2 regions of the Paenibacillus lutimineralis genome follow, and region 2 is predicted to be linked to the other one. Evidence: predicted binding sites of a transcription regulator. Region 2 holds the regulator's gene; the other holds the start of a gene.
The links. The regulator LexA, encoded in region 2, represses DNA repair genes until DNA is damaged. The targets are predictions, from matches to a motif close to CGAACATATGTTCG.
Positions count from the first base shown of each region.

Region 1: the regulator LexA is predicted to act here: its motif matches at 14,108-14,121, upstream of recA (recombinase RecA).

Region 1 covers NZ_CP034346.1:3,943,274-3,959,054, forward strand. Annotated here, with positions in the region: gene miaB (tRNA (N6-isopentenyl adenosine(37)-C2)-methylthiotransferase MiaB) at 1-722, opposite strand, end outside; gene EI981_RS17375 (DUF1657 domain-containing protein) at 943-1,149, opposite strand; gene EI981_RS17380 (DUF421 domain-containing protein) at 1,350-2,213, shown strand; gene spoVAC (stage V sporulation protein AC) at 2,228-2,716, shown strand; gene spoVAD (stage V sporulation protein AD) at 2,719-3,726, shown strand; gene pduL (phosphate propanoyltransferase) at 3,818-4,390, opposite strand; gene EI981_RS17400 (2-oxoacid:ferredoxin oxidoreductase subunit beta) at 4,514-5,380, opposite strand; gene EI981_RS17405 (2-oxoacid:acceptor oxidoreductase subunit alpha) at 5,367-7,142, opposite strand; gene EI981_RS17410 (dipeptidase) at 7,379-8,326, opposite strand; gene EI981_RS17415 (stage V sporulation protein S) at 8,461-8,721, opposite strand; gene EI981_RS17420 (TIGR00282 family metallophosphoesterase) at 8,894-9,688, opposite strand; gene rny (ribonuclease Y) at 10,117-11,661, opposite strand; gene EI981_RS17430 (regulatory protein RecX) at 11,977-12,834, opposite strand; gene recA (recombinase RecA) at 12,915-13,976, opposite strand; gene EI981_RS29065 (hypothetical protein) at 14,310-14,627, shown strand; gene EI981_RS17440 (competence/damage-inducible protein A) at 15,323-15,781, opposite strand, start outside.
Region 2 covers NZ_CP034346.1:2,640,806-2,656,586, forward strand. Annotated here, with positions in the region: gene EI981_RS11190 (class I SAM-dependent methyltransferase) at 1-28, shown strand, start outside; gene miaA (tRNA (adenosine(37)-N6)-dimethylallyltransferase MiaA) at 21-992, shown strand; gene hfq (RNA chaperone Hfq) at 1,017-1,256, shown strand; gene EI981_RS11205 (transglycosylase domain-containing protein) at 1,434-4,019, shown strand; gene EI981_RS11210 (ribonuclease FAU-1 family protein) at 4,227-4,787, shown strand; gene EI981_RS11215 (YdcF family protein) at 4,790-5,464, shown strand; gene EI981_RS11220 (AAA family ATPase) at 5,770-6,744, shown strand; gene EI981_RS11225 (methionine gamma-lyase family protein) at 6,977-8,230, shown strand; gene EI981_RS11230 (MerR family transcriptional regulator) at 8,325-8,738, shown strand; gene glnA (type I glutamate--ammonia ligase) at 8,757-10,085, shown strand; gene EI981_RS29540 (YjcZ family sporulation protein) at 10,378-10,497, shown strand; gene EI981_RS29545 (YjcZ family sporulation protein) at 10,930-11,043, shown strand; gene EI981_RS11240 (DUF2642 domain-containing protein) at 11,904-12,197, opposite strand; gene lexA (transcriptional repressor LexA) at 12,471-13,094, opposite strand; gene EI981_RS11250 (LysM peptidoglycan-binding domain-containing protein) at 13,333-13,692, shown strand; gene EI981_RS11255 (DUF896 domain-containing protein) at 13,942-14,115, shown strand; gene EI981_RS11260 (hypothetical protein) at 14,238-14,771, shown strand; gene EI981_RS11265 (HAD family hydrolase) at 14,836-15,630, shown strand; gene EI981_RS11270 (FixH family protein) at 15,671-15,781, shown strand, end outside.

The DNA.
Region 1 (15,781 bases), 1.3 Mb from region 2:
CGTGTGAATGGAACAATGCAATATGTACAGAACTTGTCACAGCCGTACATAATGTTCACCCAAGCGCGCATGCCTTCACGTTTCTTTGGCAGGTTCTCGATGATGTCGCCTTCCTTGGACCAGACCTCGACCACCATCTCTTTACTGAACAGCGCTTCCTGAATCAAATAAGGCAGACGGTGAATATTATGCGTACCGAAGATCATATCTACAAAACCGTGCTTCTGCAGGATCCGGTTCACAACGCCCTCTTCCTGCGACATACAGCCACATACGCCGAGCAGTAAATCCGGTTTCTCCATCTTCAGCACTTTCATATGCCCAAGTTCACCGAATACTTTGTCTTCAGCGTTCTCACGGATCGCACAGGTATTGTACAGAATAATGTCCGCTTCCTTACGATCCTCCGTTGGCTGATAACCCATCTGCTCGAGAAGACCCTTGATCGTCTCACTGTCATGCTCGTTCATTTGGCAACCAAACGTATACACAATATAGTGCTTGCCGAGTCCAATATGCCGAAGCTCCTCCGGTACCATATTGTCATATAGCACTTTGATCTCTTCCTTACCACGCTGTTTCTCAATACGGCTGTTCGGTTCCGACAAGATTTGGATCTCTCGTCCGCGGATTCTGATCTTCTTCCCACGTTCGTCCTCCGAGATGACTTTAGCGTCCGAAAAATCAAAATACTTGGAGTAATCCTTGGTTTCTTTAGCCACGGTGTCGGCTCACTCCCTTTTACAATCTATGTGTGTACCCAAGAGGTTCAGCAACCTTATAAAAATGCATTACACTAAATTATAACATGATTTATAGTGCTTATCTACCTGGGTTCACGCGAAAGAGTCCATTTCCTCTGCCATTAACGCACCCACTTATTCAACAAAAAAAGAAACCTCGTTCAGATGAGAACGAGGTTTCTCTTTTTTACCTTAATGATTAGAAGCCTTTGTACTGTGGTTCTTCCTGTTCCAGCTGTTGTACGCGAGAATTCACTTGATCCACGATTTGCTGCGTTTGCTGAGCAGCATTAGTGAACAGTTGCTTGGCTTCCTGGTTTTGCGTACTGAGAGCAAATGTCTCAAAGCTAGCCTGAGCACTTTTTAGGGATGCAACGGTTGTCTTCACTTGGGACGCTACAGTCAATTTGTTCACCACCTTATCAGATTATCAATTGAACAAGCATTAATTTTGCCATATTTGCTCGGACTAATTCATTTTCCTCTTGCCATATATTGTGTTAGTAAAATAACGCAAGTTGCGCATAATTGGGATACAATGACTGTTCAAAAGTCAGATAAGTGAATGTCAAATTGTGCATGCATGCTGAAAGGAGCCTTCTCGCTATGCCCGTGTGGTTAGAAATTATCGTCAGGACTTTATCCGCCGCCTTCGTGCTCTTTCTTATGACCCGTATTCTCGGAAAAAGGCAGCTCTCACAATTAACCTTCTTTGAATATGTTACGGGAATAACAATCGGGGATTTAGCGGCTTTTCTATCCATAAATCACGATCAAGATTGGTACATTGCGCTTGTCGCTATTGTGACCTGGTTCTTCGTCTCCCTAGGAATCGAGTTTCTGCAAATGAAGAGCAAGAAATCGCGGGACGTGATCGACAGCAAAGGCACAGTTCTTATTAAAGATGGCAAAGTCTTAGAGGATAATCTGAAGAAAGAAAAGCTGACCAACGAGGAGCTCATGGAACAGCTTCGCAGGAAGAGCATCTTCAAGGTATCCCAGGTCGAATATGCCGTCATTGAACCGGATGGCCAGGTCAACGCCTTACTGAAGGATCAATATCAACCGATTACGCTAGCACAACTAGGTATTAAGATGCCAACCGAGGCCGAGCCGCAAACTGTTATTCTCGACGGCAAAATGATGGACGAACCTTTGGCAACGTCTGGATTCAGCCGACAATGGCTAAATACAGAGCTGGAGAAGCAAGGCGTATCCCTTGAAAATGTCTATCTTGGCCAGGTTGATGGTTATGGGCAGCTCTATGTCGACCTGTATGATGATAAAATCAAAATTCCGCAGCCGCAGGAAAAACCGTTGCTTCTCGCAACACTTAAGAAATGTCAAGCGGATCTTGAGATATTCGCCCTTTCGACAGAGAACGAGACGAACAAGCAAATATATACCACCTGCTCCGAGCAATTGCAGCACGTCATTGATGATACGAGACGAGTGTTGATACAACAATAAAGGAAGTGCGTAACATGGCTAATGCAAAAAATAAAAAAATGACACCTGCGCAGCAAAAGTACCAGCGTCTAGCTTCGTCCATGGAGCCTAAACGCCCGGTGCTCAAGAACTGTCTGCGTGCTTTCTTGGTCGGTGGAATCATCTGCTTGCTCGGCGAGTGCATTCGCCAGGCATTTATCGCTTTTGGAGGATTCGACGAGAAGTCGGCCTCCAATCCAACGGTCGCGGTCCTCGTTCTGATCGCCGTTATTCTGACATCCATGGGCGTCTATGACAAAATCGCACAATGGGCCGGGGCTGGCACCGCTGTGCCAGTCACCGGATTTGCCAACTCAATGACCTCGGCAGCACTTGAACATCGCGCAGAAGGAATAGTTCTCGGGGTTGGTGCCGGCATGTTCAAGCTTGCAGGTTCCGTCATCGTATTCGGTACCTTTGCCGCGTTCATCATTGGTTTATTCTATGCCATCTTCATTCCTGATTTTGCTGGAGGAGGTCACTAATCATGTTACAGGGCCATCAAAGCTGGGTGTTCGAGAATAAGCCAGCCATTATAAGTAGCGCCACAATCGTCGGGCCTTTCGAAGGACAGGGGCCTCTGGCTAATGACTTCGATACGATCCATGCCGATCTGTACCTAGGGCAAGAGAGTTGGGAAAAAGCGGAGAAAACTTTGCTTGAAGAGTCTGCCAGCAAAGCCATTGAGAAGGCTGGGCTTACGAAGGAGCAAATTCAGTTCTACTTCGGCGGCGATTTGATGAACCAAATTATTAGCAGTAGCTTCGCAGCTCGGACGCTCAACATCCCTTATCTGGGTGTATTTGGCGCCTGCTCCACATCGATGGAGAGTCTTGCCTTGGCTGCATATATTGTGAACTACAACGGTGCCAAGCATGCACTTGCCGGAACCTGCAGCCACAATGCCAGTGTGGAGAAGCAGTTCAGATATCCAACTGAATACGGCTCGCAGAAGCCGCCAACCGCGCAATATACAGTCACCGGCTCGGGATCAGCTGTGCTGTCGCTGGAAGGTAGCGGTCCAAAAGTTACGTCGGCGACGATTGGCCGCGTTATCGATATGGGAATCACTGACCCCTTTAATATGGGCGCAGCGATGGCACCGGCGGCGGTCGACACCATCCAGGCTCACTTCCGCGATATGCAGATTGAGCCCTCCTATTATGATCTGATCGTCACTGGCGACCTATCTAAAGTTGGCTATGAGATCGCCAAAGAACTGTTCAAGCGCCACAACTTCCCAATCGATCAGACGAACTATCAGGACTGCGGAATGATGATCTATAACTATGACAAGCAGAATGTACAGGCAGGGGCGAGCGGCTGTGCCTGCTCCGCTGTTGTGACTTACGGCCATCTGCTGAACCGTATGAAGCGCGGAGAGCTGAAGCGATTGCTTGTCGTTGCTACCGGCGCTCTCCTCTCCCCCCTATCCTACCAGCAAGGGGAGAGCATTCCATGTATCGCTCATGCTGTAGCGATCGAAAGTAATTAATTCAAACCTTCAGAAGTCTCCCCGCAAATTAATAAAGGGTCTCGCTGATCTGTACGATCAGGCGAGACCCTTGTCTATTAATAACTGATGATTAATCTACGATTTCTGCAGTATCGCCATTCTTGGCGCCAGCAGCATTCGCTTCATCCGTATCGATATGCATATCAAGTGCGAAGGAATCCGATACACGCGCGATAACATTTTCCATAATCATACCGCGTTCTCCACCAAAGCGAACCTTCAGCAATTCTTTATCCTTGATGCCCCATTTCTCAGCATCGGAAGTATGGAAGTGGATATGACGGGCTGCTACGATTACGCCTTGCTCTAGCTCAACTTCGCCAGCAGGACCCACTACTTTAATACCAGGTGTTCCATCAATCTTACCAGATTCACGAACTGGAGCCTTAACGCCGATTGCGAAGGAATCCGTACGGGAAATTTCCAATTGGGATGCTGGACGAGCAGGTCCCAGAATACGAACTTTGTCAAACTGGCCTTTCGGTCCAACGACAGCTACTGTCTCGTTAGACGCGAATTGTCCTGGTTGGGACAACGGCTTGAATTCAGTAAGCTGATAACCTTGTCCAAACAAAGCTTCAATATGCTCTTGAGTTAAGTGAATATGACGTGCTGATACGCCGACAGGTACAGTCTTGCTCATTTTGTAAACACTCCTCGTTTTTTCTCTATCACGGGTGTGACGTTTCTATATCGCCCCCTATTATACACCTTTTTCACGTAAAAAGAAAAAGATGTCCGTAAAATACGAACATCTTTTTGCCAATTATCTGAATTCTGCAACAAGATTGTCAAACTCAGTCTCGCTTAATGCCAGCGACTGATTCACAAGCGGCTCTGGCTTAAAGCCATGAACCAGATCCTCATAGCACTTCTTATTTTTGTTCTGATAGATCAGACCAGTGATCATGCTGCCTGTATCCATCAACGTTGTCATTGCCAGCGTGCGGTTGCTAGGATCATAATCCGGCATTGTGTCGAGATTTGTAATATGTTCTTTGAACCAATCGTATGTGTTCACCTTGTTAAAGGTTACGCACGGGCTGAATACGTTGATTAACGAGAAGCCTTCATGCTGGATACCTTGTTCGATCAAGGAAGTCAGTTGCTTCAGATCGCTGGAGAATGATTGAGCCACAAAAGTCGCCCCGGCCGAAATCGCCAGCTCGAGTGGAGAAAGCGTCGATTCAATCGAGCCTTCCGGTGTACTCTTCGTCTTGAAGCCCTCACTACTACGCGGTGAAGTTTGCCCCTTCGTCAGACCATAAATTTGGTTATCCATAACAATGTAAGTCATATTAATATTCCTTCGGATCGCATGGATCGTATGCCCGATACCGATCGCGAAGCCATCACCGTCACCGCCGGAAGCGATAACCGTTAGATCACGGTTAGCCAGCTTCACGCCTTGTGCGATGGGAAGTGCACGGCCATGAATGCCGTGGAGACCATACGCGTTAATGTAACCAGAGATCCGTCCGGAACAGCCGATTCCTGAGATTACAGCCAAACTTTCCGGTTCGAGTCCCACATTCGCTGCAGCGCGCTGAATCGCGGCCTGCACTGAAAAATCTCCACAACCTGGACACCAGTTAGGTTTGATATTGTTACGGAACTCCTTAAAGGTTGCCATTTTGTACCAACTCCTCGTGCGGTTTATAGCCGGCGGCCTTTGCGCATTCTTCGAATACTTCCGAAGGCAAGAACGGACTGCCATCATATTTCAATGCATTCAGAATTTTATCATGGTTGCCGCAATGCAGCTTCATCAGGTTCGCCAATTGACCTGTCGCATTATTCTCAAATACGAGAACTTTCTTCGCCTTCTGAATTTCCGGAAGGATTAATTCCGTAGGGAATGGATGCATTTGGCGTACCGTCATATGGTTCGATGTCACTCCTTCACCATTCAGGCGAAGACGAGCTTGATCGATTGTTCCACCTGTTGAGCCCATGCCTACGATCAGAAGATCGGGCTCGGCATGTGGGGAATGCAGATGAATCGGGTTCGTAATCTGCATTTCGTCCAGCTTGCGCAGACGTTTATCCATCATTTTCTTCCGGTTGACCGTCGACTCCGATGGACGTCCGGCTTCATCATGCTCTACACCAGTAACATGGTGAATGCCATTCTTCTCACCAGGCAACACCCGAGGAGAAATACCATTGTCCGTAACCGCATAACGGTTGAACATACTCTTATCTTCACGTTCCGGAATATCCTTCACGATATAACCGCGTTCGATTTGAATCTTGTTATAATCAAGCATTTCACAGGACTGCTTGCCCAAGGATAGTTGCAGGTCAGTAGCCACGATAACCGGAACCTGATACTTTTCGGCCAGATTGAACGCTTCAACGGTATCATAGAAGCATTCCTCGATTGAGCTCGGTGCAATGACGATCTTCGGAATTTCGCCATGCGTTCCGTAGATCAAGGCATTGATATCGCTCTGCTCCTGCTTTGTTGGAAGCCCGGTACTAGGGCCGCCGCGCTGCGTATCGACGATAACGACCGGCGTCTCGGTCATACCAGCAAGTCCGATCGCTTCCATCATCAGCGACAAGCCTGGGCCCGCTGAAGCAGTCATAGAGCGTACACCAGCATAGTTCGAACCGATAGCCATCGTAATGGCCGCGATTTCATCCTCTGTCTGAACGACAGTACCGCCAAACTTAGGCAATTTCTTAATCAAATATTCCATAATTTCAGAAGCCGGTGTAATCGGATAAGCACTCATGATTCGGCAGCCTGCCGTAAGCGCACCGAGCCCGATCGCATCGTTACCGATCATGAACAACTTCTGCTTACCGTCAGCGGGTTCCAGCTTGAAGTTATCAAGAGGTCCCCCGGCGAGCTCCAGTACAAAATCGGCACCGCGTTTCACCGCTTCGATATTTTTGTCCACAATAGCTTGACCCTTACGGCCAAATTCCTCTTCAACCGCTTTGTTGAATACTTCAAGCGGTAGCCCCAAGAGGGCCCAAGAAGCGCCTGAAGCAACCATATTCTTCATGAGCGAAGTGCCCAGTTCCTCAGCAATGCTCGTAATTGGAACAGGGAATAGCTTCACATCGATTCCTTCAGGAACAGACGGATTAAACTTGGCATCTGCAACAATGACTCCACCGCTGCATAGCTCATGCGCATTCAAATCGATACTTTCTTGGTCAAAAGCGACTAAGATGTCCAAGTCGTCGGAAATAGCTCGAATCGGCTTGGTACTAATCCGGATTTTGTTGTTCGTATGACCACCTTTAATACGCGAGGAAAAATGACGGTATCCGTACAAATAATACCCAAGTCTATTCAAGGCTGTCGAAAAAATCCGGTCCGTACTTTCAACCCCTTCGCCTTGCTGTCCACCGATCTTCCAAGACAATTGACTAATCAAGATCGCCCACCCCTTTAATCGTATCGCACTATAAAAGATATAAAATTAAAATAATAATAGCCCTCTCAGAACGCAGATGTGTTAACTGTCACAATTTTCTGCAACACTTGTGAACATTCTGTTTCAGAGTCATGTCAATTTTATGTCGAAGTCATATAAAAAGCAAGCGTTTTCCACCCTTTTTCATATAGTTGTTTTCGATCATAACGATCTCGTAATTGGATTAATTAAAGCGCTTACTTACCCTGTGGTAGCCACATTCGCAAAAATTCCAGTGCATTGCCGGACATCCAGCCCTTTACAAGCTCTTCTGGATAGTGTTTGAGAAGGGTCTCAACCCATTTGTAGTAATCCCCTGCATGCCGTAAATCATCGATATGGGTATCAATTCCGTCGAAATCGGAGCCGAACATAATATGCTTTTCGCCGCCAAGCTGGCAAATATGATCGAGATGCGGTAGAAGATCCTCACTGTGTACCACCGTGCTATCTTTTACAAACCAAGGCACAAATGTCACACCAATCCGACCGCCGCTATCTATTATCGCTCTGATTTGTTCATCATGCAAATTCCGAGCATGGGCGCAAATATGATAGGCATTAGAATGAGAGGCGATAAAAGGACGCTTCGCACTCTCAGACAGCTCTATTAGCTCCCAGAAGCCCTTTTGAGATAAATGAGATACATCTAGTGTAATTCCTAGTTCATGGCAGGCCTGCACCAGCTCAAGCCCCTTACGAGTGAAGCCGCCATTCCGCAGCTCCATCACACCATCCGCAGCCCAATTCGCATAATTCCAGGTAATGCCGAGAAAGCGCACTCCCCGTTCATAACAGAGCCGTAAATAGAACAAATCTCCCTCCAGGCCATCCGCTCCTTCAATAGAGAGCATGCCGGCCTTCTCTCCTGAGGCTATAACACGTTCCAAATCCGCAGTATTTCTAATGAGCCCGATACCTTCGGATGCAATGCGCTCCTGATATAGGTCAAGCTGCTCCATGATATGTTCAATGCCCGGCGGGCCTAATTTCTCCGACAGGAAAATAGCAAAGCATTGCAGCTGTACCTCTCCTTGCTTCATACGCTCTAAATTAACATCAAGCCCATTATCACATTTGAAGTCCAGACTACGGTCCAGCTGTATTTTGCTAAGCACGTCACAATGGAAGTCAACAATTTTCAATACGTCCCCCTCCTTCATCGCTCTATTTTCCAGTATATTTTAGATCTTACTTATTAATATTCATTTCTAATCCAAAAAGCAAAAAAACCTGTCTACTCATGAGTAAACAGGTTCACCTACATCTCTAATAGACCTTATCTAGGTTCAACTATGAGCTTGATCGCTGTACGATCCTCACCATCAATCACAATATCCGTAAAAGCCGGAATGCATATCAGATCTACGCCGCTTGGTGCAACGAATCCCCGGGCTATGGCTACCGCCTTGATGGCCTGGTTAAGTGCACCCGCTCCAATAGCCTGAAGTTCAGCAGCACCACGCTCTCTTAGAACTCCAGCTAGAGCACCGGCAACGGAGTTGGGATTGGATTTTGCTGAAACTTTTAATACTTCCATGGTAAGTACCTCCCTGGGAATAATGGTTTGACTCCACTACTTAGAAGATATTCGTGAGTAGCAAAATAATTCCTTCTTTTTTGGGAGGTGCCTTAGAGGTAGTACAAAAAGTCCGCTTTTGATAAGAAAACCGATCTTTTTGAGCTCCACTTATAGCGGTATCTCTTGTCAGCTATTCCATGAACCATTCATCCTCAAGCATTCTTATTTTCTCGATCTTTTTCGCTTTGCCGGTGGCCTCGTCGATCTCGACGAACACAGCGTGGAAATGCCATTTTCCTTCACATACCTGGAATCGGACCGGCAACTGCGTCGTGAACTTGCGAATAACCGCCGAACGCTCCATACCAAGCACCCCTTCACGTGATCCAACCATGCCGGAATCCGTCAAATAAGCGGTACCCTGCGGCAAAATAATATCGTCATTGCTCTGCACATGCGTATGTGTACCTACGACGAAGGAAGCTCTACCGTCTAAATACCAGCCCATAGCAATCTTCTCCGATGTCGCTTCGGCGTGGAAATCAACCATAATGCATTTATGCTTCTTAGACAACTCAGCAATAATATCATCCGCAGCTCGGAACGGATCATCGATCGCCGGTAGGAACGTGCGGCCCATCAGGTTGACCACAGCCAGTTCCTTGCCATTCCCCTTAATGACGGTATGACCAATCCCAGGTGTCCCTGGCGGGAAGTTAGCCGGACGAATCATCCGCGGCTCACGGTCAATAAAGTCGAATATCTCCTTGTTATCCCAAGTATGATTACCCATCGTCAAGCCGTGAATGCCTTGATCAAAAAATTCCTTAGCAATCTTCTCCGTAATTCCGCGCCCAGATGCCGCATTCTCCCCATTCGCGATAATAACATGAGGGTTATATTTAGATTTTAAGCGAGGAAGTGATTCCCGCACTGCTTTCCGACCTGTACTGCCAACAATATCTCCTATAAATAAAAGTTTAATGATGTCTCTCCTCCATTCCTTACACCGCTGTTTCTTAGTAGAACCTCTAACGAAACTAGATATCGCTATTCAGCCCATAATGGGCTCTGGAAATTTTAACGAAACTGGGTATCGTTATTTGGCCCAAATCGGGCTCCTGGAATTTTTAACGAAACTGGGTATCGCTATTTTTGCAAATGAGTGGTTAAAAGCAGGGATTTCTCCTGAATAACGATATGACGTATCGTTAGATTTTTTTTGCCACTGTTTTCAAGGAAATAACGATCTGTAATTTCGTTAGAAATTTCATAGACCTATCTATACATCGTGGCCACTCATCCATGAGTGCTGATGAGAAGTTTGCTTAACGAAAGTGGGCCGATTGAACTTCTATATAGAGCTTTCAATGAAAAAGCGGCCCACGAGGGGCCACTTCATCAGCATAACCTTTACTTCGCATATTCAACCGCTCTCGTCTCACGAATGACCGTAACCTTGATGTGACCCGGATAATCCAGTTCACTCTCAATCTTCTTCGTAATGTCACGAGCCAGACGGAACGCTTCGGCATCATCGATCTTCTCAGGCTGCACCATAACACGAACCTCGCGGCCTGCCTGAATTGCGAACGACTTCTCCACACCTTCGAACGATTCTGAGATCTCTTCCAGTTTCTCCAAACGACGGATATAGGTTTCCAACGTTTCACGCCGAGCGCCAGGTCTAGCTGCCGACAATGCATCGGCCGCACCAACCAGCATAGCGATAACCGAAGTAGCTTCACAATCTCCGTGGTGGGAAGCGATACTGTTGATAACAACCGGATGTTCCTTATACTTCTTCGCCAGTTCCACGCCGATTTCGACATGAGATCCTTCCACTTCATGATCCAGCGCTTTCCCGATGTCATGCAACAATCCGGCACGTTTGGCGAGCGCAATATCCTCGCCTAACTCGGCGGCCATAAGCCCGGCCAAGTAAGCTACTTCCATCGAGTGCTTCAGCACGTTCTGACCATAGCTTGTCCGGAACTTGAGACGACCCAAAATCTTGATTAAATCCGGGTGCAGCGCGTGAACACCAACCTCAAATGTCGCTTGTTCACCGTATTCACGAATTCTTTCGTCCACTTCACGACGTGATTTCTCAACCATCTCTTCGATCCGTGCTGGGTGAATTCGTCCGTCAGCTACCAGTTTCTCCAGCGCTGTGCGGGCAATTTCACGACGGATTGGATCAAAGCCTGACAGGATGACCGCTTCCGGCGTATCATCGATAATCAAGTCAATACCGGTCAACGTCTCCAGTGCTCTGATGTTACGGCCTTCACGTCCGATAATCCGACCCTTCATCTCTTCATTCGGAAGAGCAACTACCGAGACAGTCGTCTCAGCAACGTGATCAGCAGCGCAACGCTGAATCGCTAGCGTAATGATTTCACGTGATTTCTTATCGGCCTCTTCCTTCGCCTGCAACTCAATGTCTTTAATCATTTGAGCCGTTTCATGGCGAACTTCCTGCTCGACATTATTAAGAATGATCGTGCGGGCGTCTTCCATGCTCAAATTGGAAATACGCTCAAGTTCCTGAACCTGACTCTTATAGAGCAGGTCGATCTGTTGCTGGGTTTCTTCAATTCTCTTCTCTTTGCCAGCTACTTGTTCTTCTTTACGTTCCAGTGATTCAATTTTTTTATCCAGCGACTCTTCTTTTTGCAACAATCGTCTTTCTTGTCGTTGAATTTCATTCCGACGTTCACGAATGTCTTTATCAGCCTCGGTTCTCAGTTTATGAATTTCGTCTTTAGCTTCCAGAACCGTTTCCTTTTTCAGTGCTTCTGCGTCTTTTTTTGCACTTTCCAAAATTTGACTTGCAGCTTGTTCCGCACTGGAAATTTTAGCCTCTGCAAGAGATTTGCGAATAAAATATCCGATCCCGAACCCAAAGAATAAAGCGGCGACGGCAACGAGAATGATCCAGATTGATGTGGGCATCTGTTCACCTCCCCGCTGTTTCCTCCAAGGCATTCCCTGGGATGCTTGTTAGTTTTCATTTTTCATTCATCATCATACAAAGAATCGATTTCTTGCCGATTCAGACAGGCTATCACGCCAAATCAGCATGAATATTCCGTTAAAATGCCGGAATCTTGGCCCCATGATTGCGAATAGAATCTAGTTAGATCCATCATTTGGAAGGAATAAGGATCCACATGATATAGATTCATGACCATTTTATTATTTAATGAAAGAAATTGTCAAGCAAAGGACATGATTGTACAATCTTTGTCTCTCTATACCACTATGAATCTATAAGTCTTCCCACTCATCCCTGTCTTCTATACCATCTTTTTGAATCAGCTCACGGAGTACCTTACCAGCGAGCTGGCCGGAGAAGCCCCTCCGCATCAAGAATGCGCCTATCTTACGCTTCTTGTCCGCCGTCTCTCCGGACGTAGTCCGCCATTTACGCTGCGCGAGCTGCATGGCGCTGTCATACTCATCGTCTTCACTGACCTGCCCAAGTGCCTCTTCAATCAGAGGCTTGGAAATGCCCTTCTGACGAAGTTCATATCTGATCCATGCCTTACCCTTCCCACGACTGCGAAGACGTTGTCCTGCCCATTCCTGGGCGTATGCGGCGTCATTAATCCAACGCTCCTGGATCAACCGTTCGATCACTTCACTAATCGTCTCCTCGCTCCACCCCTTCTCCTTAAGTCGAGTAGCGATTTCAAAGGAAGTCCGCGGTTTGCGGCTGAGATACTTCAATGCTTCTCCATATCCCCGTTGCCGTTCGTCGGCAATAACGATCTCTTCCAATTCATGTTTGGTAAATACGGCGCCCTTCATCATGCGATACTTGACCATAACATCTTCATGCACTTCCACCTGGAAAGGGCCGAAGTAAATGCGATATCGGAATTTTGGCGATTTCAGCAACTGCACCGATGTAATGGTCAGCTCTTCATCCTCAGGGAAAACAGACAGATCATTGCCCTCTGCTTCCACCGGGCTTGCCGCTCCCCGTTCCTGCTCTTCATCCTTATATGAACGGCGATTCTCCCATGAGCCGGGATCAGAAATGTCGATAATTTCGTCCTTCTCACTATCCTTGCCCGCTCCTGTATACGGTTTGGATCTATGCTTCCCAAATCGTTGCTCCACCAGGTTTACGCTCCTTTATTAGACAAGAGCGCCCTGTCCGAACCAGTTATTACTGGCGGCAGAGCGCTCCCAAATCATTATTATTCTTCTTCGAAAAGTGCCTGCTCTTCTTTAGCATCTTTCTCTTGATCGCTCTCAGACGGTGGTGCGACTGTAGTCGTCAGGTTGCTGTTCTCGCGGATCTTCTGCTCAATCGTATTTGAAATCTCCGGATGCTCTTTCAAATACTGCTTCGCATTCTCACGTCCCTGACCGAGTCGCTCGCCAGCGAAAGAGTACCAAGCGCCGCTCTTATCAACAATATCCTGCTCAACGCCGATATCGATAATGCTGCCTTCCTTGGAGATCCCTTCACCATACATAATATCAATCTCAGCCTGTTTGAACGGCGGAGCTACCTTATTCTTCACAACTTTGATTCGAGTCCGGTTACCGACCATATCATTACCCATCTTGATCGTCTCTACCCGGCGAACATCAAGCCGAACTGTCGAGTAGAACTTGAGTGCTCGTCCACCTGGAGTTGTCTCCGGATTACCGAACATTACGCCCACTTTCTCACGAAGCTGGTTAATGAAGATGGCAATCGTCTTGGATTTACTGATTGCACCTGACAATTTACGTAGTGCCTGGGACATCAGACGAGCCTGCAAGCCGACATGAGAGTCACCCATCTCCCCTTCGATCTCAGCCTTAGGTACCAATGCTGCTACAGAGTCTATAACAATAACGTCTACCGCACCGCTACGAACAAGCGCTTCGGCGATTTCCAGTGCCTGCTCACCTGTGTCCGGCTGGGACAATAGTAACTCATCAATATTTACACCTAGCTTGCTTGCATAAGAAGGGTCAAGCGCATGTTCCGCATCGATAAATGCAGCTTGTCCACCGATCTTCTGAACTTCCGCAATTGCATGCAAAGCTACCGTCGTCTTACCAGAAGATTCCGGTCCGTATACTTCAATAATTCTTCCACGAGGCAACCCCCCGGTTCCAAGCGCGATATCCAATGCTATCGATCCACTGGGTACAATTTCCACCTGCATATGTGTGGATTCTCCCAACTTCATGATCGAACCTTTTCCGAATTGTTTTTCTATTTGACGAAGCGCCATTTCCAGCGCAGCACGGCGGTCTGACAATCAGCTCACATCCTTCTCATTGATTAGAAATTTACACAAATTTGATTAAAAACAAATTAGTTAAATAAGAAAGTCGATTTCTTTTATACAACAATTGTACCTTGTTTTGAAACGTTTGCCAAGCATTTTTTCGAACATACATTCGGTATCTCAACCCACCCAAACCCTCCCTTACCGTAAGGGAGGGCTCCAAAGGGCCTGCCGCCCTCTGGACTCCTGCAAACTGGACTAACGGGTAGGATAGGCTTAGGCGCTCCCTAGCCGCTCTCCCCTTTGGGGAGAGCTCTACTTTGGCACGTGGAACGCTTTTCCCCCTTCGGGTACGTCTTACTTTTGGATCTACTTAGTTGCCTTGGCTGGGGAGTTCTGCTGCTTTCGGCGCACCCGGGTATGCTGCCTGCGATCAGCGCTTTCCTCCCTACGGGCACTCTTTACTTTTCCAGCTCCTGCTCTTGGGTGCTATGTTGGAGTGCTAATGGCGCTCTCCCTTCGGGAATCGCTCTACTTCGGCGCTGTGCGGTACTCCATTGTGTTGTTCGTGGCTTCGCCTCACTCACTTCCTTGAATACGCTTATGAGTTACTACGAGAACTTGATCGACGCTCTCCCTTCGGGAATCGCTCTCCTTGGGCGGCGTGCGTTGCTACCATAGTGGCGATCGCGGCTTCGCTTATCTCACTTTCTTGAATATGCTTATGAGTTACTACGAGAGCTTGGCCGACGCTCTCCCTTCGGGAATCGCTCTACTTCGGCGCTATGCAGTACTTCCATTGCAATTGAATACACTTATGAGTTACTGCGAGAACTTGACCGGCGCTCTCCCTTTGGGAATCGGCTCTACTTTGGGCGGTGTGCGGTACTCCAAAACACTAATTAGCTGGCATAGACATAAAAAGATGCAAATATCCAGGCTTTTTATTCGAAAATGCCCTGTTCAAAATAAATTCCTGCAAAAATGCAGGCTTTTCGTCTGTTTTTCCTGTAATGGAGCTGGAATTGGGAAAATAACTGCATTAATGCAGGCTTTCCTTATTCCGTTGGGCTGAACGGTGTAAATAACTGCATTTTTGCAGTTTTTTCCGACTGTAACTACCTGCACCTAATGGACGTACCCGGTTCATTTCTCTGTCCTAACCCAAACCAAACCAATATTACTTATGTCAATGTGCTACATTCGCCACATCTTTAACGATCACCTTCGTTCTCCACTCAGCCCAGCAGCGATCTAAAGCCTCCTCTCCCCTTAATAATCACGCAAAAAAAGAACCGTAGCAGCAACTTGAAGCAAGTTTGGCTACGGTTCTTCCGTAATTCGATTATATCCAATATTTAGGAATCGGGCAATGTTTATTTGCCGGCTTGGTTCTCGTTCCGTTTAAGCTGCTTCCAGAGATGGTAGAGAACCGTCTTGGTGGAGCGCAGGCGGATGGTGTTGCGGTTGCCTTTAAGATGGAGTTCGTGCACCTCGGTATCGCCATCGCGGCGAGAGATCGCGATATAGACCAGACCTACCGGCTTGCGCTCGGAATAGGCGGGGCCAGCTACACCGGTAACGGCGAGGCCGAAATCGGTATCCACGATCATCCGTACTTGTTCGGCTAGCACCTTCGCTGTCTCAGCGCTAACGGCTCCGGGCGCGTTCTCGCCCTCTAACAGATCATGAGGTACGTTAAGCAGCTTCTCTTTCATTGCATTGGAATAGCAGACGATACCGCCGAGGAAGACAGTGGCGCTGCCAGGGATCGTCGTGATCGTCTGCATCAGCATGCCTCCTGTGCAGCTCTCCGCACAACTAACGGTAAGGCC
Region 2 (15,781 bases):
TTACGGAGTGATTTCACTTGATGATTAACGACAAACCGAACTTGCTCGTACTGGTCGGCCCGACAGCGGTCGGCAAGACGAAGCTGAGCATTGAGATCGCCAAGGCCTTCTCCTGTGAGATCATATCCGGTGACTCTATGCAAGTATATCGTGGTATGGACATCGGCACTGCCAAAATACAGTCTTCCGAAATGGAAGGAATCCCCCACCATTTGATCGATGTGCTGAATCCGGATGAACCATTCTCGGTAGCGCAGTTTCAGGATAGCTGCCGGCAGTTGATCCCCGAGATTGGGGAGCGAGGCAAGTTGCCGTTCATTGTCGGAGGAACGGGCCTGTATGTCGAATCTGTCTGTTATGAGTATCAATTCACAGATACAGGTGCCGACGAAGGATTCCGGTCACAGATGCAGAATATAGCTGATGAGGAAGGGAATGAGGCGCTGCACGCGAGATTGGCGGCTGTCGATCCGCAATCCGCAGAGAGACTGCATCCTAATGATGTGCGCCGGGTAATCCGGGCTCTAGAAATTTATCATATGAGCGGGACGACTTTATCCTCCCAGCTGGAGTCACAAAATAAGCAGTCTCCGTACAACTTATGCATCATCGGTTTGACAATGGACCGTCAAATGCTATATAACCGTATTGAGCAGCGAATCGATGAGATGATGGATGCTGGACTTGTAAATGAGGTCAGAAGTTTGCTCGGACGGGGCTTCACCCGGAACCTTATTTCTATGCAGGGGTTAGGCTACAAGGAGATTCTCGAGCACTTGGAAGACGGGGTTCCTTTAGAGGATGCTGTGACCAAGTTGAAGCGGGATACGAGACGATTCGCCAAGAGACAGCTCTCCTGGTTTCGGCATATGAAGGATATTTCCTGGGTGGATGTGACCGATCATAAAAATTTTTCCGGGAATTTAGAGGCTGTACGTGCTATAATAGCAGGAAAGTTTCAATTAAATCTTGAATATAAATCTAAATACTAATTGATCCTATTGGGGGTACGACGAATGAACAAATCCATTAACATCCAAGATACATTTTTGAACCAGCTTCGCAAAGAAAATATACCCGTAACCGTATTTTTGACGAACGGCTTCCAAATTCGCGGAACGATCAAAGCATTCGATAACTTTACGATTGTCATTGACAGCGATGGACGCCAGCAAATGGTGTACAAGCATGCCATTTCTACCTTCCAACCACAGCGCAATGTATCCCTGATGCAGGAGTCTGCGGGAGAGGTATAATTTGGATTTTGAAACTTTTTGATCTTCAGTACGTTTAAAGGTATAGGATTAAGAGTGGAGCAACCTGATCAAAGGTTGTTCTTTTCTTTCCGACTAAGAATACTGGTCAGAGAAATACGATCATCTATCGAATCTGCTATCAGGTGAGACTGGTATGAAGGGAGTCAGAGAAAATCAATGTCTACTAAGAGACCTTCCAGACTGGAAAGGAGCAGCAAGCCGAGTCACAAGCCGGCCAAGCCGAAGGGAACAAAAAAGAGAAAACTTACGGCAAGACGGATTATGTGGACGTTATTTTTCACCGTAGCGATAGCCATTATATGTGCGATTGCGGGATATCTCTATATTACCGTCAACGGTGAGAGGATCCTAAGCGAGAATGAAGATAAGATGTTTATTTATGAAACTTCGAAGGTATATGACCGCAATGGAAATATGATGGGTGAATTGTCGGTGGACCGCAGCGAGCCTGTAGATTCCGATAAAATCCCTGATCTTGTTAAAAAAGCATTTGTAGCTACAGAAGATAGACGCTTCTATGAACATAAAGGCGTTGACCTATGGTCTATCGGACGCGCTGCTGTGAAAGACGTCATGGCCCGTTCACTCGTTGAAGGGGGCAGTACGATTACGCAACAGCTCGCCAAGAACATCTTCTTAAGCCGCGACAAGACCTTCTTCCGTAAAGCAACCGAAATGTCGATTGCGATGGCACTCGAGAACCACAAGACGAAGGATGAGATCATTACACTCTATTTGAACCGGATTTTCTTCGGTCAGAAAGCGTATGGAATCAAGGCCGCGTCACAGCGTTATTTCGGAGTTAGCAACTTGGAAGATCTGGAGCTGTGGCAAATCGCCTCTTTGGCGGCCATTCCAAAGGGCCCGTCCAAGTACAATCCGGTATCCAATCCGGAACTGTCCAAACAGCGTCGGGCAGTTGTACTTGATCTAATGTTTGAGCAAGGTTATATTTCGGCCGAGGAACGTGATGAAGCGAAAGCTGTGGATTATGACTATACTCCACCAGTGAAGAATGAGAGCTACCTGGCTTTCAAGGATTATGTCATTAAGGAAGCTGAGGAGAAATACGGGTTGACGGAAGACGACCTGAACCGCGGCGGATATAAGATTTATACAACGATGGACGCTCAGGCACAGAAAGCTGTTGAGAAAGCGTTCGACAACGATGATTTCTTTGAGAAGAGTAAGGATGATCAGCCGGTTCAGGCTTCGATCGTCATTATGAATCATGAGAATGGCAGCTTGATTGCTCTGCTGGGCGGACGCGACTATCAGCGCAAAGGCTTCAGTCGTATTGAAAGCCGCAGACAGCCTGGTTCAGCCTTTAAACCGATCGTATCCTATGGCCCTGCGCTGGAGTCCGGCAAGTTCAACGTGAACTCGCAGATCAGCAATGAGAAGCAGTGCTTCGGCGACTATTGTCCGCGCAACTTGCATGGTTATTCCAAGACGATCGATTTGACCACGGCACTGACGAAGTCCGAGAATATCCCGGCCGTATGGTTATTAAATCAGGTTGGGGTTAAGACAGGTGTGAAGTATGCCGAGGAAATGGGCATCAAAATGGATAAGAATGACACCAACCTGGCGATTGCGCTGGGTGGTCTCACTTATGGTACGAATACAATGGAAATGGCTGGAGCCTTCAGCGTGTATGCGAATGGCGGGGAGTATAACGAACCGTATTCCATCAAGCTGATTAAGGATCATGACGGCAAGGATCTGTTCAAATACAATCCGCCGAAGCCAAAGCGGGTATTTAGCGAGACAACCGCTTATCATATGACGCAGATGCTGCAGAACGTTGTTAATGATGGTACAGGTCGACGTGCTAAAATCGATCGTCCGCTTGCTGGTAAGACGGGGACGACCCAGCATGGTATTCCAGGTCTGAAGAGCAGTAAGAACCGTGACGTTTGGTTTGTCGGATACACGCCAGAATGGACAGCTGCGATCTGGGAGGGTTATGACAATCCGGATAAGAACCATCTGTTGAACGGCAGCAGTGGTCAAGCCGCGTCATTGTTCTCGACCATCATGAAGGAAGCACTCAAAGGTGTTCCAGTGAAAGATTTCCCTGTTCCTTCCAGCTTGGAGAAGACTCCAGAGCCACCACCGGAAGAAGTTCAGATTACAGCTCCTACTGATTTGAACGGTTCTTATGATGAGGGTACGGGAACAATCACTCTGAATTGGACGGGTGTAGATCAGCCTGGTGTGAACTATCGCATTTACAAGAGAGAGGCTACGGCAGCGGAATTTACACGTTATATGGATGTGGTCACCACTTCAGCCGAAGACCTGACTGTGACGCCAGGAACCGATTATGAGTATTATGTAACGGTCTACGATCCGTCGAGCGACGCAGAGAGTCAACCGTCGAACATCGCTCAGGTCTCGGTACCTGCTGAAGATAGCGGTGGAGAGGGCGAAATCATTCCGCCTCCAGATGGCGGTAATACGTCAAATCCTGGTGAAGGCGGCAACGGTGAAGTGACGCCTCCACCTAGTGGGGGAACAGGTGAGTCCGGTAATGGCGGTAGTCAGGTGCCTCCTGGCGGTGAAGGAACAGGGCCAGGGAACGGTAGCGGAACTGAGTCCGGCAGTGGAGGCAACGATGGAAGTGAACCGAGTGGGACTACACCAACTGAGCCTGGGGGCACCAATCCACCGGATTCAGGTACCGACCAATCCGGGAACAGTACAGGCGGCCAGAATAGCGGCACCAGTGGAATGTAGACATCCTCAGGTCTCGAGGATATTAACAAAGACAAAGATACACCTCGATGTAAAAGGTTAGAAATAGGATTACGATAGAACCCCGATGTTCCTATAAGAGCATCGGGGTTTTTTTGCGTATTTTTTGCGTTTTTTGCAGATTCGTTTTTGAGTGAACTCTTCAAATGTGGTAAGCTGAAAGTACATTGTGCCAGAGAGGTTTTGAACATGAAGCGAAAATTCGGAGATCGTGCGAACTGGCGCCGCGTGACCCAGCGCCAGTTCAAATCGAAGTATGTTGAAGGTGACACATTTACAGGTTATGCCACGTTTTATGGCATTAACGCCCTGCGGGACCCTCTTTGGAAGACGTATGGAGGTCATACCTTTCGCATTGCCGATAAGGGATACACCTGGCTTCAATACTATCCTAAAGGAGCCCACTATGTAGTAACTGCGATGTTTGATGATCGTGGAAGCATTGTGGAATGGTATATCGACGTATGTAAAACCCAGGGTGTAACGGATCAGGGTGTCCCATGGTTTGATGATTTGTACTTAGATATTGTTGTTCTGAAGAACGGTGAGGTGTTCTTGCTAGATGAAGATGAACTGGATGATGCACTGAGCCGGGGCCTTATCAGTGTCAGAGACTATGATTTGGCGAAGGAGACGGCCCGCGACGTGATGAAATTGATTAAGAATCAAGCGTTCCCTTATTTTGCGATGTCGCTTGAGCATTACCGGACCGGCTACGTTCAATCTGATTCTAGCAATCCTGGAGGTTAATCATGGCTCAATACCGCAAAAGTTCGCCGTATGTTGGGAACAGAAGAAGGAGCAAGAGCAAATTCGTCTGGGTTCTGCGTGTTGGGCTGACATGCATTCTAATCGGCATTTTATGGTCGGTTTACGCACTGGCCCAGATCGGCAGCGTATACAGGAATACGGCTGCGACTACTGCAGCTTCGGAGCCTTCAGATGTAGGTATTATACTTGGTGCAGCGATGTGGGGCGATCAGCCTAGTCCGGGGCTGCAAGAGCGGCTTGAGCAAGGGCTCGCGGATTACAAGGCAGGCCGCTTCCACACCTTCATACTGACGGGCGGGCTGGACAAGCCTGACTACCGTTACACAGAAGCGGAGGGAATGGCGATCTATCTCGAGCAGCACGGCGTTCCGAAGGAAGCGATCCTGCTTGAGAACAAAGCGACCAGCACCTATGAGAATTTAAAATTCAGCAAGGAGATTATGGAGGAGCAGGGGCTAACATCGGCTGTCATTATCACTCATACATTTCACGGCAACCGATCTTATGAGATTGCTAAAGCGCTGGATTATTCCAGTCCCAAGCTATCGCTCACGGAGACTCATGTACTTAAGCGTGTTCCTACCATCCTGCGTGAAATTTTAGCTTATACGAAATGGAAGATAGATTCTGTATTGCTCGCTATTGGCTGGAAATGACAAAACTTCTAATATCGGACGGGGAAAGAGAATACATTTAAAGTGCGTGTTTAAAAAGTCAGACTTTCAGCACCGAGAAGGTTGGATGAAGCTAGGGACGAAAGGAGCGGAGCGTACGAAGTTTGTACGTGAGCACCTGAGATGTTTCCGTAGGAAACATGACTTCGTAAGCATTCGCTTAGGCCCGGCTGAATTCAAGATTCGATGTCGATTAAGCTACCGGTGCTACTTCGTGATCAAAGGGGACTTTTTAAATAACCTCATAAATGTGTAAGCCCCTACCCTATAAAGAGGTGATTTGCGCTATGTCAGGGCGAGTAATGGCCAGAAGTGGCCCTCCTGAGGAGAGGCCTTCAAGACAAATCAATATTGTTCTGCGCAATTCGGATCCGCCGGTTGTCTCGCAGAGCGTTCCGGACAGTGAAGCTCATCCAACTGCCAAGGTTATGCCCCAGAATAGTCTGTTTACAGATTTGCAGAAGGAATTGGACGGACTGGTCGGATTGGATCATATTAAAGAATTAATGTATGAGATATTTGCACTCCTGCAAATCGCCTCAATGCGCTCCGAAGCTGGACTGCTGTCCGGGGCGCAGGTGTTCCATATGGTCTTCAAAGGCAATCCGGGAACCGGCAAGACGACCGTCGCCCGATTAGTGGCTAAATTTTTTCAGAAAATGGGTATCCTCAGCAAAGGTCATCTGATCGAGGTGGAACGGGCGGACCTTGTAGGAGAATATATTGGGCATACGGCCCAGAAGACTCGTGATTTGGTCAAGAAGGCGATGGGTGGTATTCTGTTTGTGGACGAAGCCTATAGTCTGGCTCGCGGCGGTGAGAAGGATTTTGGTAAGGAAGCTATCGATACGTTGGTAAAAGCAATGGAAGATTCGAAGAACCAGTTCATCTTGATCCTTGCGGGGTATTGCGACGAGATGGATTTCTTCTTGGACACCAATCCGGGATTGCCTTCACGCTTCCCGATTGTGATGGAGTTTCCAGACTATACGATCGATCAGTTGATCCAGATCGCGGAAGGAATGGCCAAGGAGCGCGACTATATTCTGATGCCACAGGCGATTGTCAAATTGAAGCAGCATCTGCTGCGTGAGAAGATGGAAGGCGAGCATGTGTTCAGCAATGCCAGACATGTCCGTAATGTCATTGAGCGTTCGATTCGCCATCAGGCTGTGCGTATTCTGAATCAATATAGCGGTGGTTCGCCCGGTAAATTGGAGTTAATGACGATTCGTACCGAGGACTTGAAGCTTGATAAGTAATTGGCTGAGTGTTCATTCGTGCAAGCTGCAATCTTTATACCGAGGAAGTCGTTTTAAAATAGAAGTTTAGGTATTTCCAGTGTTAAGCAGAGAAGAAGTTGAACCTATGGTTAACGCAGTGAGCGACCGTTTCTGCATTCATGTTGGAGCGGTCTACCGACTGCATCATCAGGTTCAACTTTTCAAATTATTTACAGCGAGATTGTAAGGGAATAAGGGAGAGAAAAGTGGGATGGCGGTATTTTCAGAAGACATAGTAACTAGGATGGAAGAGGCAGAGCGTCAAGCTGAACAGCAGTTCCGTGTAATCGATCGTATTGTGGACAGGAATCAGTTCAAAGTGATTGAAGCTTTTCAGAAGCATCATGTGAGTGATTTTCATTTCGCAGGTTCGACCGGCTATGCTTATAATGACCGAGGGCGTGAAGTACTGGACCTCGTCTACGCAGATGTGTTCGGCGCAGAGGCGGCGCTGGTGCGCCCGCATTTTGCTTCCGGTACGCATACAATCTCTACAGCGCTTTTTGGCGTGCTGCGTCCGGGAGATGAGCTGCTCTATATAACTGGCAAGCCATATGATACGCTACATAAGGTGATCGGCAAGCCTGGTGATGGAACGGGTTCTTTACAGGATTTTGGAATCACGTATGATGATGTGGCATTGCTGGCTGACGGAACGGTCGACTGGGGTACGGTGGCCGATAAACTAACACCCCAGACGAAGGTGATCGGTATCCAGCGTTCGCGCGGATATGATTGGAGAGATTCGTTCACCGTAGAGCAAATTGGTGAGATGGTGAAGCGTGTGAAGTCATTGTCCCCGAACTGCATCGTTTTTGTCGATAATTGCTATGGGGAATTTACTGAGGAGCAGGAGCCGACAGAAGTAGGGGCCGATCTGATTGCAGGCTCTCTAATAAAAAATCCTGGCGGAGGGCTGGCCGAGACCGGCGGATATATTTGCGGACGAGCTGAGCTTGTGGAGCTGGCAGCGAATCGCCTGACTGCGCCGGGTATCGGTGGAGAAGTCGGTGCGATGCTGGGTACGACTCGGGGGATTTACCAGGGGTTGTTCTTGGCTCCAACGATCGTAGGACAAGCCGTCAAGGGAAGTATTCTGGCTGCAGCCCTATTCGAGAGAGTTGGCTTTGATAGCAAGCCGCGCTGGAATGATAAGCGGACAGATCTGATCCAAGCGATCTCCTTCAGCAGCTCGGAGCATTTAATTGCTTTTGTTCAAGGCATTCAGCGTGCAGCAGCAGTAGACGGGCATGTTGTACCTGAGCCATGGGATATGCCGGGGTATGAGCATCCAGTCATTATGGCAGCAGGAACCTTTATTCAAGGGGGAAGTCTCGAGCTATCCGCGGATGCGCCGATTCGTGAACCTTATATTGCTTATATGCAGGGCGGACTTACCTACTCCCACGTTAAGTTCGGTCTGTTGACCGCATTGCAGACGATGAAGGATCGTCATCTACTATAAATTTTCTTGTAAGTAAACCTGACATCACTATTGACATGTCAGAATAACTTACATATCATTATTTTATGATAATTAAACTGGAAGGTTGAGAGCGATGAGTGACGAAATTCGCAGAAATATGGCCTTGTTTCCGATTGGTATCGTGATGAAGCTTACGGATTTAACAGCTCGGCAAATTCGTTATTACGAACAGCATGAGTTGATTGTACCCGCGCGCACATCCGGGAACCAACGTCTGTTTTCCTTTAATGATGTGGAACGTCTGCTCGAGATTAAAGCCTTGATTGATAAGGGAGTTAATATTGCTGGTATTAAGCAGGTGATTGCTCCGGCTAATGGCGAATCTGAAGAAGCAACTGTAATGACGCGGGACACTGAAGAAAAACGCAAGGAAATACCGACTTCTGAGCTCTATCGTATGCTGAAGCAGGAATTGTTCACGAAGCAACGTCCTGGTCAGGTTTCATTAATCCAGGGGGAATTATCCCGCTACTTTAAATTAAAATAACTGTTGGGAGATGTTAGCGTGAGTTACACCAAGGAAGATATTCTGCGAATCGCCAAAGAAGAGAATGTCCGCTTTATCCGTCTGCAATTTACAGATCTGCTCGGAACGATTAAGAACGTAGAAATTCCGGTAAGCCAGTTGGAGAAAGCGTTGGACAACAAGATGATGTTCGACGGTTCATCTATTGAAGGCTATGTGCGGATCGAAGAATCTGACATGTATCTGGTTCCGGATTTGGAAACTTGGGTTATCTTTCCTTGGGTTAGAGAGGATCGTATTGCCCGCTTAATCTGTGATGTGTACATGCCTGATGGCACACCATTCGCTGGTGACCCGCGTAATATCCTGAAGCGCGTCCTGAAGGAAGCCGAAGAGATGGGCTATACTTCGATGAATGTCGGACCTGAACCAGAATTCTTCCTGTTCAAGACGGATGAGAAGGGCAACCCTACTATGGAGTTGAATGACCAAGGTGGTTATTTCGACCTTGCACCGACGGACCTTGGTGAGAACTGCCGCCGTGAGATCGTGCTAACACTTGAAGAAATGGGCTTTGAAATCGAAGCTTCCCACCATGAGGTAGCTCCGGGCCAACACGAAATTGACTTCAAATATGCGAAGGCAATTAAAGCGGCTGACCAAATTCAAACCTTCAAATTGGTTGTTAAGACGATCGCTCGTCAGCATGGCTTGCATGCTACATTTATGCCGAAGCCATTGTATGGCGTGAGTGGTTCCGGAATGCACTGTCATCAATCCCTGTTCAAGGGTAAGACAAATGCTTTCTATGATGAGAAGGATGAGCTTGGCCTGAGCCAAGACGCTCGCCACTACATGGCCGGTATTTTGACCCATGCGCGCGCCTTCGCCGCTGTAACCAACCCAACTGTGAACTCTTATAAACGTCTCGTGCCTGGTTATGAAGCGCCATGCTATGTAGCTTGGTCTTCCAGTAACCGTAGCCCGATGATTCGTATTCCAGCTTCCCGCGGGATTAGTACTCGCGTTGAGGTCCGTAACCCTGACCCGGCTGCTAACCCATACCTTGCACTTGCAGTAATGCTCAAGGCAGGTCTTGATGGCATCAAGAGAAAGCTGCCGCTCGTTCAACCCGTTGATCGTAACATCTACGTGATGTCTGACGAAGAGCGTATCGAAGAAGGTATTCCAAGCTTGCCAGTAGACTTGAAGGAAGCGATCGGTGAATTAGTGCGCAGTGATATCATGGCTGATGCTCTCGGCGATCATGCTATGACCCACTTCTATGAGTTGAAAGCCATCGAATGGGATATGTTTAGAATGCAAGTCCACCAATGGGAACGTGACCAATATATGACTTTGTATTAATTCGAGGAATCCCTTGCGCCGTAAGGCGTGGGGGTTTTTTATTGTTGGGTAAATAACAATGAATAAAGCAGTTTCTACTAATTGCCGACAAATGCCCCAAATTTATGAGAAAAGATGCGCAGCTATGTATTGGCTGCCCTAGGTATTATTTCGAACCCGAAACAACCAGACAGAGGATATAACGAGTGTACAAGAATCTAATAAATAGGCCACGTATAGTGATGTATGCCTAATCTTTGTAACGGGCATTTGAATAGAATGCACTGTACCATATAACAGAGGAGGTATTTAAATGGGTGAAATTGGTGGTGTAGGTTGTTGCGGTCCTGGATTCGGAGGAGCAATTGGGACTTCAACTACTGTAATTTTGGTTCTCTATATACTCCTTGTTATTATCTTAAGAACATTTTAATTAGTGACGAACCTCGAGTAATATCAAAAACTGGGGTGTGGTAACGTTCGTGGAAACACCGTAGCACAAGCCGAAAACAGCAGTATTTAAAAAGCCAACTAGTTTAATGGGGACTGCCCCCCGTTTGTGGGACAGGGATTAAAACTCCTTGCAAGTTTAAATAACCAGTCGTCGATATTCTATCGGCGACTGGTTATTTAGTCGTTAGATCAGATCGAGTTATAGTAGTTAATGTAATCTCGAACGGTCTGCTCAATACAGGTAAGCCAATCAATAGTCATTTTACTTTTATATAGACGATAACTACTGTTATGTTCCCAAAGTTGTACAAGTATTTTGATAATTAGACTATAGGATAGGTAGATATGTCCAAACTGTTAATCAAAATTTGAATAGGATGATGTGTACTTTAAAAACAAGGAGGTTGCACACATGAGCGATGTAGTTGGCGGTGTAGGTTGTGGCGGGGGACTGTTTACATCAACAGCAGCAATTTTAGTGCTCTTCATTCTGCTTGTTATCATTACAAGAGCTTTTGTATTTTAACTAATTAATCTTAGTTACATGGCTACGGTGTTTCCGATAAAAGCTGAAACACCGTAGCTCAATCCGATGATGTCGTTAAAAGGCTCCGCTGGCTTGATGCTGGCGGAACTTATTATTAATAGAAAGATCATCTTAGATTCGTTTAGGTAGAGATTTTCTTATCTTGCTGTCATCATTACATTTTAGAATGGCTGTCAGATGTTTACGAAGTGCTTCAATATTTTCAAGGTCCCTATCTCTTCTCTTAATATCTATGTAACAAAGTATGCAAATAATAGGAGGAGAGGTAACGGATATTTACCTAATTAATAAAGTTGTGTGCTTATCTACTATAGTCGTGAATATTGAACCACCTAAGGGTGCTAATATTCAATTTACTTACGCTTTATTGTACGAACAAAAGCGACTATCGAAAAAATCAGTGCAGTTAAGCTGGAAGCAAAAACTAAGAATTCCACATTTCAATCCCCATTCTCGTATATTGAATACTCATTTCTTATAAGAATCTCCGGGGAGGAACTTCCCATAATAGCAATCAGCATCGGAATAACGAACCCAATAATCGTTTTTCTTCTCACGGAACCCCCCGTATTGATATCACGATATTTCCAGTGTCTTACAGTGAATACGATAGCATAATAAACATAATGGTCAAGTGCGTTAGAAACTAGTATCTCTATAAAAAACACTATAAACCTGCTCGGAACATAAAATGACCTTAGAACTTCCCACTGGGAAGCCTAAGGACGGAGAATTTTACTATCTCGTTATTTGGATTTTCATTAACCTTTTGAAAGCGACTAGTCTATATACGTATGCTTGAAGGTCTGGATAGAGGGGGCGACTAGCCCCTCTTTTATCTAATATTCCGGCATGATCCAGACAATTTCGCAAATGCGAACAATAAACTTCATATGTCTTTCTTCAAGTACGACATGGTCTTGTTTTACATCGATGATACATCCGTCGAGTCTGCCGCGAGTAGTTTCCAGAATGACAACTTTACCTTTAAGGGACATTAAACATTCAACAACGCATTGATCAACAGGATGAACAATGATAGATTGAGGCATGTGATGCTTATGTGGCATATTAGGCATATTTGACATACTAGTCATGGTGGGCATTTGATACATCATTGGATAACTGTTCAAAAAATTACCTCCCAGTAAATTGTATACGACATTCTATGCATTAGCCTATAAAACAAACTGGGCGGATGCCTAGAGTTTAAAATTAAAATTCATTAGACAAGTCAAATACGGACTTTGAGAACAAGAGGAGATAACAAAATAATTACAACTTAAAAGGCATCCCAGCAGGGATGCCTTTAATCCATCGTTGTAGCATTAAATCGTCAATAATCGATTGCTGCAACTTATGTAGGATTCGTCCGAACAGACGCAGTCCATTGTATAAAATCAAGATTAATGAAAATCCCGGAAGAGGCCGATGACTTTGCCGAGGATGCTTACGTGCTTCAAGCGAAGGGGCTCCATGGTTGGATTCTCCGGCTGAAGGCGGATATGATCCTTCTCTTTGTAGAAGGTCTTGACCGTGGCTTCATCTTCCTCAGTCATTGCTACGACGATATCGCCGTTGTTCGCGGTCTGCTGTTGTCTTACGATAACATAATCGCCATTATGGATTCCGGCTTCAATCATGCTGTTGCCGACAACGGACAACATGAAAATCTCGCCATCGTTCGCATAATGATTAGGCAACGGAAAGTAATCCTCTATATTCTCGGTTGCCGTGATCGGCACGCCTGCTGTTACTTTACCGACGACAGGAACGCGTGCTACCGAATGGGCGAACAGGCCGGCGCTTTCGGATTCCTCGCCAAGCAGCTCAATAGCTCTCGGTTTGGTAGGGTCGCGTCGAATGAATCCCTTCTTCTCCAGACGATCCAGATGTCCGTGTACCGTAGAGCTGGAGGCTAGTCCAACGGCTTCTCCAATTTCACGGACGGAGGGTGGATATCCTTTCGTTCGTACTTCGCTGCGAATAAATTCCAAGATTGCTTGCTGGCGGCTGGACACCTTAGACATAACCAATCAACTCCAGTTAGTAACGTTTGGAAAAATTATAACATAGAACTACCGTTCGTACAAACATAAGTTCTAACTTTATACGTTTTTGATCCCATTTCATACATATATACCGAATAGATGCCGTCGAATGATGTGAAAAAAATAGAGAACGAATGTTCGAAAAAAGTATTGAATCAAACAAGTGTTCGTGTTATATTATTTTCAGCAATAAGAACACTTGTTTGGAGTGAGGAAAATGCTTAAATATAGCACTTATAAGAGTATTTATACGGAGCCAGTTCAGAAAACTTCTATATTGCCAGGGAGACGGAGCGCCCATCTTTCTAGAACAGCTAAGAGAACGATGTTGGTGCTTGTACTACTATTGTTAACCTGTACAGGAGTGGTCTCGGCTTTTGCCTCATCGACTGATAACGCTAATAAGAAACCGTTGGAGACAGTTATTGTTATGCCGGGTGATACGTTATGGGAGATTGCTTCTGAGCATAAACCCCAGGGCAAAGACATTAGAAAATATATAGATACAATCAAGCGTGCTAATGGAAAGCATTTGAGTTCGATACAAGCTGGGGAAGTGCTGGTTCTCCCTAACTAATCAGTTGTAAGTTCGTTCTAGTAGGTCCACGGAATGAATGTCGATACCGTTTTACGATGAAGAGAAATTACTATATAATGAAGAGAGCTTGCACTAAAGGCGGCACTGCCTTGACAAGCTCTTTTTCTCATGTCAGAGTATGAATAATTACTGCTTTGCATGAGCGGTAAATACGGCTTGAATCTGAATCTCTTCTATAATATGAGGATGAGAGCTGTAATAAAAGACTAACGACTTGGGGAGGGAATTATGGATATAGAATCTGTTGTTGCACGGATCAATGAATTGGCCCGTAAACATAAATCTGATGGGTTAACCGAAGAAGAGATTCTGGAGAGAGCTAAGCTGCGCGAGAGATATCTCGAGAATTTCCGGGCGAATTTCCGTCAAAGATTAGAACAAATCGAAATCGTCGATGAGTAAGCCGGCCCTTTGGGCCTGGCTATACATAACATGCTGCTTACGAACAAGTGTCGGGCTTGATTGGCTGGACATTTCGTAGGCTTATAATGTTGATAGCGCTATTAATATGAGGAGGACAGAATATGGGTTCATTTGACAGAAAAGTAGAACGCAATCAAAAAAGACTGAACCAAAAAGGGAAAGGGCCTACGATCACGACAGGCACGGCATCCAACCCACGGAAATCGCTTGGTGCAAGAGGGGAGGGGGATATTTTCCGGGGGCGCAATATCATCCTGCCGGGAGTGTTAGTGTTTATTGCCTTATTGTATTCAACCGTTGGAATGATCGGTAATTCAGCGGATATGAGTACCTGGCTTTATTGGCTGACGATCGGGCTGTACTTACTGCTGGCCTTCACCTTGTACATGAGAAGACCCTATCTACGCATTAACAAGAATTGGATATATACAACCAAATATAACCGCGACCGAATTCTGGAAGCAGGCAACATTAGCAAAATCAAAGTCAGCCGCAAGAAAATCATGATCGTGCCTAAGATTAAGGATGCGAATTGGGTATTCTATCGTACTCGGAATCAGTTTGATACGGCAGCTATGGGAGACCGTCTGGAGCAGTTCGCACACACTCATCATGTTACCTTTGAGAGAGAGTAGGAAACTTCGAGAGAGCGCATAGCAAATGATGTAATTTGGCATGGGAGAGGGAGGAGTGGTCGAAGTGACCATAAAAGCGGTATGCTTTGATTTGGATGATACATTGCTCTGGGATGATCGGAGCGTAAAAGAGGCTTTCGAGGAGACATGTCGCAAGGCTGAAGCAGTAACGGGCTGCAACTCGATAGAACTGGAAGCGGCTGTCCGCAGAGAAGCTAGGGAATTGTATGAATCCTATGAGACATTTTCTTTTACGAAAATGATCGGGATAAATCCATTTGAAGGGCTATGGGCTAACTTCTCAGCTGGGGAACAGCCGGAATTCCGTCAGCTTGAAGAACTGGCACCGATCTACCGTAAGGAGTCTTGGCGCCGCGGCTTGCTTGCCCTCGGTATTGCTAACGATGAATTGGCCGCCGAGCTTGCAGAAGGTTTTGCTGCAGAACGCCGGGAACGTGCGTATGTATATGAAGAGACATTCCAAATTCTGCAGGAGTTGAAGGGGAAGGTTAAGCTGCTTCTACTAACGAATGGCTGCCCTGCCCTGCAACAAGAGAAGCTGGATGGAGTGCCAGAGCTATCTGGTTACTTCGATAAGGTCATTATCTCCGGCAGCTTCGGCAAAGGCAAACCGGATTCCACGATCTTCAAGCATGCGCTTGAGCAATTAGGAACAGAGCCCGAAGAGACCTTAATGGTTGGGGACAAGCTTACGACCGATATTCGCGGAGCGCTTAGTGTTGGCATTAATGCCGTATGGATCAATCGGGATGAGAAGACCCGAAATGATGAGATCGTCCCGGATTATGAAATTTCTCATCTGTCCCAATTGCACCAGATTATTGCGGAATTAGCTTAATAGATCTCACCGTTATGATTCATGAAGAAAGGAAGATAGCATGCGAAGAAGAGGCTGGAGTGTTCTGTTATTCGCACTTGTTCTCATCGTGATTAGTGGTTGCGGAGATAAGAAATCCGGCAATCATACAGACAACATGGCTATGGAACCT